DNA from 2 places in the Paenibacillus sp. 203 genome. Region 1 is predicted to be linked to the other one. Evidence: riboswitches for the same ligand, from Rfam matches in the RefSeq annotation. Region 1 holds a riboswitch; the other holds the start of a gene.
The links. Region 1 has a riboswitch for cyclic di-GMP ahead of WA407_RS17040 (transglutaminase-like domain-containing protein). Riboswitches for the same ligand answer to the same signal wherever they lie in the genome.
Positions count from the first base shown of each region.

Region 1 (3,427 bases):
GTTTGCTCGCCGCCTTTGATTGGAATCGCAATAATGACTTGTGTGCTGCCTTTTTCTATTTGTTTGCTAAAATCGGTTTTGACCTCCAGCTTACCGCTGACATTAGAGTGGCTTTCCACGTAATCATTAAAAGTCATAATTACTTTACCTTGGCGGTCTACGGTGAAATGACCAACTTCTCCATCCGTATTCGTCAGAGGAGATGTAATGTCTGTGTAAATTTGAAATTGCTCAGGTAATTGAAAGGTAAAGGTGTCTCCAGCTTTATACGTATGGTTCGGCAGCTCCCATTCATACCCTAAATGGATGGCGGAGCCAATATCAATACGACTATCGGGATTATACACTGCATCAATAACACTTCCAGAGGAATCTGTGAGGGTTAGCTTGGTTAAAATACTTTCCTGAGTTGCCCTCACTTCAGAAGTTGAACTGGCAGTTGCCTCAACGGCTGGAGCCGGGACAGCAGGTGGGATGTTAATAGGCTCTGAGGGCTTTGGATATACATCGTTAGTCACACTCTGAACCGGATCGGTTCCTGGGGTCACTGGCAGAGCAGAGTCGGGATTTTGTGCATAGGCTTGTGTTGTACTGAATAAGCATTGCAAAAAGAGCAATAACGCAACAACTGCTGTATTCCATTTTTTTCTCATATGGTAAACAAATCTCCTATTCTTAAAATACTTTTATTTAGCGGCTAATGATTATTCCTTCGAGGTCAAGAGGGCTGTATTTATATATTCATCAATCATTCATCTGATGCTATGTTAGCCGCATTGATTTCTTGTTCATAATTTATGGAAATTTACATTCGGGGATGAATATTACCTCCTTTAGTCCCGAAATTAGGATAATGGGTTAGACCTCAATGTCTTTCTGGACTAGAATACATGCCACATCTCAACAATTTCTCAACAAGGATAGAAAAAGAGCCTTGATCATGTGATCAAGGCTCTACAAGAAATGTAGTTCTATTTCTTCATTTTTTAATTTTTTAAAATAATATTAATAAAAACATTGATATTAATATTGCTTTGTTTTAATGTATTTGGAGGGATCTTTGATCATTTCGAATTTTTGTTTACCCTTATACAGTGCTGCATCTACTGTAGTGTCTACGACCACCCATTGATTGTCGATGTAGACCTCGTTCCAAGCATGGTAAGTGTCCACGTAGGAAGATTTGCCCATAACCAGCTTGGTTGGTACATCTACACTTCGTAACATAGCAGCCATCAGTGAAGCATAACCATAGCAAATATCTTTTTGCGAGCTTAACGTACGATCAATTTGCGGTAGATAGTCAGTCGTTAAGGCGAAGGCCTGATTGGAGTCGTACTTGATATGACTAATGACGTAATCATAAATTTTTTGAAGCTTCTCACGATCCGTTGTTGCGCCTTGGGTTAATTCATGGGCTTTTTGAATCGCTTGATTAGTACCGCTCCAGTTAATATTTTGAACGGAATTGAGGTATACCGCTTTGCTATCGTTTAGCTTTAACTCGATCGTATCTTGTCCTATCACTTTATATTGATTACCATTAAGCTGTTCCAAAATACTGATGCTATAGTTCCCATTACCCATCTGGAGAGGGAATACTTCTTCGGACTTTCCGGGTGTCAGATTATAAGAGTATTTTTGCGCATCTTTTGTAACCAAAATCTTGGTTTTAATGTTAGGTTTAACGGAGTAACGCACACTGACCGTCCCATGATTTACATTGTTTTGATCCAACCATACAACACTATCAGCAGCGTAAATTGTCGAATTTAAGAGTATTGCGGATAGCATGAAAAATAGGAGAAGTGTGGAAAATATCATTTTCCCCATAAAAAACTTCCTTTCGGTGGCCAGGCTGCCATCATAAATAGAAGGCCCTATAGCTTTGCGTCCCTGCCTTTCGACAGGTTTGCCATTTCGTATAAAGTTTTCGAAAAAAAAGCACGACAAAAAGCCACTTCAACCGGTAGCTGGCTGCCATCATACAGAAGGCCCTGTAGCTTTGCGTCCTTGTCTTTCGACAAGTTTGCCATTTATCCTGAATAGCTTGTATATTTATTCTATCAGTTAGGTACTCTATTAGGCAAGTTTAAATCTCAAATTTTCGCTATTTATCGACAAAACAAGCTTGCAGATTATACATAAGACCTATTTTATACGGTTTCCCCATTTTTTGCGATAGGAATGAGGCGTTTCTCCAATGTGCTCTTTGAACAGATTGATAAAATGACTTGTGTTGGGAATGCCCACATATTGTGCGATGTCTACAATAGCTACATCACTAGTTTTAAGCCAGCCTTGAGCAGCCGTGATACGAACATTAATAAGATACTCAATAGGGGAAAAGCCAATCTGTTTTTTAAAGTTTTTAGCCAGGTTGAACTTGTTTAGAGCGAACATGTCTGCAAGTGAATCCAGCGTGATCCGTTCACAATAGGATTGATCCAGATATTGCTTTACCTTGCGCACCTCTGCGGTTCCATCTGAATTCGCGTTGGGATTGGTGTAGGGGTACTGCAAAATAATCGTTAACAAGTCAACGATTAGCCTGGATGAGAGCAGTTCAGAGGATAAGCTTCTTTCTGGCTGTACCTGTAATAAGGTGTACAGCTTGTCCAATACTGCACTTGAATCCTTTAGTGAGATTACGGGCTTATTGTGTTTATCGAATTGTTCATAGAAATGGTCAATAAGATTGCCATGTAGATTCACACTAATAAACTCCCATGTCTTCTGACAGGAAGTTTTGTACTGTACATATTCTTCACAATTAATAAAAAGCATATCATGAGGTTTCAATATATAATCCTTGTCTCGATATTGCAATTCCCCCCTTCCAGACAGGGTGAAAAGGAGCAAAAAAGAGGTGAGCTTTTGTCGTTCCATTACATAAGCATCTGTTTTGAAATAGCCTATTTCCTGTATATAGAAGAGGGATTTTTTAGCGAAAGAAGAGGGTGTACATATAATTGCAACTGGATCTTCACTCCAGACATACTGGGCATTTTTTTGGTTTGTTGTCATATCCAATTCCTTTACAAAAAAACAATTTTAGTAAGATAATTGTAGTTTGTTTTACGAATATCCTTTTAGAACCGGAGTCCCTATTTACAAAGGTTATTTTATCACATTAAAGTAATTCATGTAGCGATTAGGGACTGAACAATATATAACAAATATAACATAAAGTACCTATTTGAAAAGGATGAGGCTGGGGAAAATTAGTTTCTTCAATGAATATACCATAGTCTTGCAATTCCACTTTCTGAGTTATATATCCTTTCGGTATCGGGAAAAATGGGACCATATTTCGACAAAATGATTCAAAGGGCTCATTTTGCTAGAAAATAGTTATAGCTTTATTGTGGAGATTTTGTTCACGAAAATGTATGGATAAGTGTGGTTATGCGAACTTAATTTAAGA
Region 1 is NZ_JAXCHD010000007.1:32,939-36,365, forward strand. It holds gene WA407_RS17035 (collagen binding domain-containing protein) at 1-653, opposite strand, end outside; gene WA407_RS17040 (transglutaminase-like domain-containing protein) at 1,024-1,737, opposite strand; cyclic di-GMP riboswitch class I at 1,846-1,927, opposite strand; cyclic di-GMP riboswitch class I at 1,966-2,044, opposite strand; gene WA407_RS17045 (helix-turn-helix transcriptional regulator) at 2,152-3,027, opposite strand.

Region 2 (3,427 bases), on a different contig from region 1:
ATTTTTTTATCATATGATCCACCCTCTCTCCTCATATTTTTAGACCGGGAAAGAGTATCAATCAAGGAAGAAACAAAGCGTTTCCGGGAATCACCGCTTTCGCTTCATGCTGACTTTCCCACATTAGACGTGCCATCGCGTCGCCTTTTTCATCATAGTATTCCACTTTTAAATCTACCATTTTGCCTGCTTCCAAAGTAATACTGCCTTTACGCTCCGTCCAGCTTTGTTTGAACCAGCTGTCAATCACCAACTTGCCGTCTACCCATACGCGAATACCATCATCGGATATCGTTGTGAACGTATAGGTCTCGCTATATTGTGGTTTGATTTTCCCCGTCCAGCGAACCGAGAACTGATCGGCATTCACCTTTGGATCAGCTGCAATGGCGCGCCAGTTGTAGTCCAGCTTGCTATCTGTACGGATCAAAGCAGGACTTCCATTCAAATTCATATTGTTAAAATATTCGCCCTGCAGCCCGTTCACATATACCACATCAGGGACGGAAGGAGGAGTCGGAGCCGGGATAGGCTCACTTTGTCCCTCGTCCGGTAAGGTCGGTACATCTGTCCCAGGTTGTTCGATTGCTGCCAGCCCATTTTTCACATCATCCCGTGTCAAACTCTTCGAATCATTCATATAATCCTGTATTTGGTTTGTTGTGTTATTCTCGGTCAGCATCTTGCCCCAAGTCATGGAGTATACCCATTTAGGCTGAGCCTGCAACACCTCAGAACTAGGCATCTCACCGTGCTCCCCAATAGCAATCGGCTTATTCCGTGCCAGCCCGAGCAGACCTTCGTAATGACTTTGCTTAAAATCATTGTTGTAAATGTCTACTGCCAAAATGTCCACTTTGTCATCCCCCGGGTATTTCGGGGTATACGGGACGGTATACGAATTGGGCGCATTCGGACTCCATACCCACAGCAGATTGTTCAATTGATGTGTGTTTGTAAAACGGTCGTACATGATATTCCATAGCTGATTAAAATTAGTTTTGTTTCCCCACCAGAACCAGTCACCATTCATTTCGTGGTAAGGTCTCCACAAAACCGGAACCCCTGCATCACGAAGCTGCTTTAATGATACAGCGACCTTATCCAGATCGGCAATGAGGAGGTTATACTGCGTAGTACCTGGGGTCACGTATTTGTTGAACTCTGCCTGACTTACTTTCGCCTGTACATTGGCCCAAGTCAGTGGCCTACCCGGTAGCGCTTCATGAAAAGTCATCGTCACAATACCACCGGATCTGCTCCAACGGATAGCACTATCGACGACATTTTTACGTTGTGCTGCTTCTGTAGTGTCGGATTGACCAGAGATGGCACCCATCTCATAGCCGTGCAGACCAACATATGCCTGACTGATTTTTTGGACCTTGTTACTTAATTCATCCGGACTTTCCAAATAATCATGCTGACCGGTGACTATTTTTTTCCCTGAGATGTTGAGTAAATAATTGTATAGTTCACGGGCCTGAGTAGAAGCGTCCGAATTAACAGGTTGTAATGAAGCGGCATTCGCCACAGACAGAGAATCACCAAAACCGACGGGCAACAATGAAAAAAGCATAACAACGGGGAGTACATGACGTATCAGTCGATACAGAGGAATAAAATAGAATCTCACTTTCGCTCTTCCTTTCGGTAGCCAGGCTGCCATCCTTGTAGAAGGCCCTTTAGCTTTGCGTACCTGCCTTTCGACAGGGCTGCGTTTATCGTTGGAAGGAGTTTGGATTCCTTCTTACCCTAAGTATCGACTTTTTTTTACCAAAATTTAATAGGTCATGTTCATGAATTTACAGGTTTTCGCCCAATTTCGACAGTTCGGGCTATGAATTTTCATGAATTCGTCTTTTTTTCGTTTTTACGAAAACAATTATGAGATAAATTGGTGACGGGAAATTTCATTCCAATCCATACAAAAGCGTACAATATCCTCTTCAACCAATTCAGAACCAGTCTGCACCTCAATAAAATCCACATCGGTCACAGCCAAAATGCTATGCTTCGTTCCTTCAGGAATGCGAACTACATCACCAGCTTTTACTTTGTGCAGCTTCTCATTCAAAATAATTTCCGCCTCACCACTAATAATGGTCCAAATTTCACTCCGTTTGAAATGAAGCTGATAGCTGATATTTTTGCCTTTCCGTACGCGGATTCGTTTGGTCAATACCTCGTTACCCTCGTCATATTTGACATAATCCACAACCCGATACTGCCCCCAACGACGTTCTTCATACATTGGACGCTGATCATGAGCCTTGAGCACTTCCTTAATGCGAGGACTTTCAGCCTTATTGGTCACAAGAATACCATCCGGGCTAGCAGCTACAATCAGATCATTCGTTCCAATGATCGCCACAGGAATGTCTAACTCGTTAATAAGACTCGTATTGACGCAATCCTCCGTTACTACACCTCTGCCCACTTGTTGATTAGACATTTCTTCTGTGAGCGTATTCCAGGTGCCCAAATCCTTCCAAAAACCATCATACGGAAGAACTACGATATCCTTTTCCTTCTCGACTACTTCATAGTCAAAGCTGATTTTTTCCAGAGATGCGTATTGCTTTTGCATTTCTTCATAATTCAGCGGCAAACCCTTGGATGCCAAGATATCCAGCAAATAACTTAATTTGAATGCAAAAACCCCGCAGTTCCATAGAGCATTGCGTTCAATCAGACGCTCCGCCTGCTCCCGGTCGGGTTTCTCTTGAAAATGGCTCACTTCGCGGTAGCCAGTGCTACCTTGGGTGGCATCGTTTTTCGGAATAATGTAACCATATTTCTCTGAAGGATAGGAAGGGACAACCCCGATTAAAGCAAGCTTGCCTTCACTCTCCTGGAGTGTATGTTCCAGCTGGGCTACGGAAGCGAAGAAAGCATCCTCAACATAAGGATCTACAGGCAATATAGCTATAATTTCATCAGGGGAAACACCAGCAATGGAATATAGATAAGTCGCTGTCAGCGCAATCGCAGGAAAGGTGTCTCTGCGTTCCGGCTCAACAATGATGCGCGTATTCGGCCCGACCTGACTCTGGATCATTTCGACCTGTGCTCTCCCTGTCGCAATAAACGAGGATTCTGATAATCCGTTGTCTCCCAATTGTCTCCATACCCGCTGTACCATGGATTCCGAAATCCCCTCCGGGCTCTCCAGTACCTTCAAAAATTGTTTGGAACGGGAATCGTTGGACAAAGGCCATAATCTTTTACCGGAACCACCAGACAAAAGTACGAGCTTCATAACTCTCCACTTCCTCTCTATATTGGTTGGATGATCGTTCTGAATGATGAGTTGACTACCCGCTACGGACTGGATTTGATCTTACGATCGCTGTTGCCGTGGGATTCTTTGGATTGTATAAGACATTTAAATGTAAGAATACCACATCAAAGGCGAACGCTCCGC
Region 2 is NZ_JAXCHD010000004.1:220,210-223,636, reverse strand. It holds gene WA407_RS10380 (hypothetical protein) at 1-13, opposite strand, end outside; gene WA407_RS10375 (glycosyl hydrolase) at 62-1,636, opposite strand; cyclic di-GMP riboswitch class I at 1,650-1,730, opposite strand; gene WA407_RS10370 (sugar phosphate nucleotidyltransferase) at 1,886-3,262, opposite strand.
Region 2: linked by a shared signal. The riboswitch ahead of WA407_RS10375 (glycosyl hydrolase) and the one ahead of WA407_RS17040 (transglutaminase-like domain-containing protein) in region 1 are both predicted to bind cyclic di-GMP.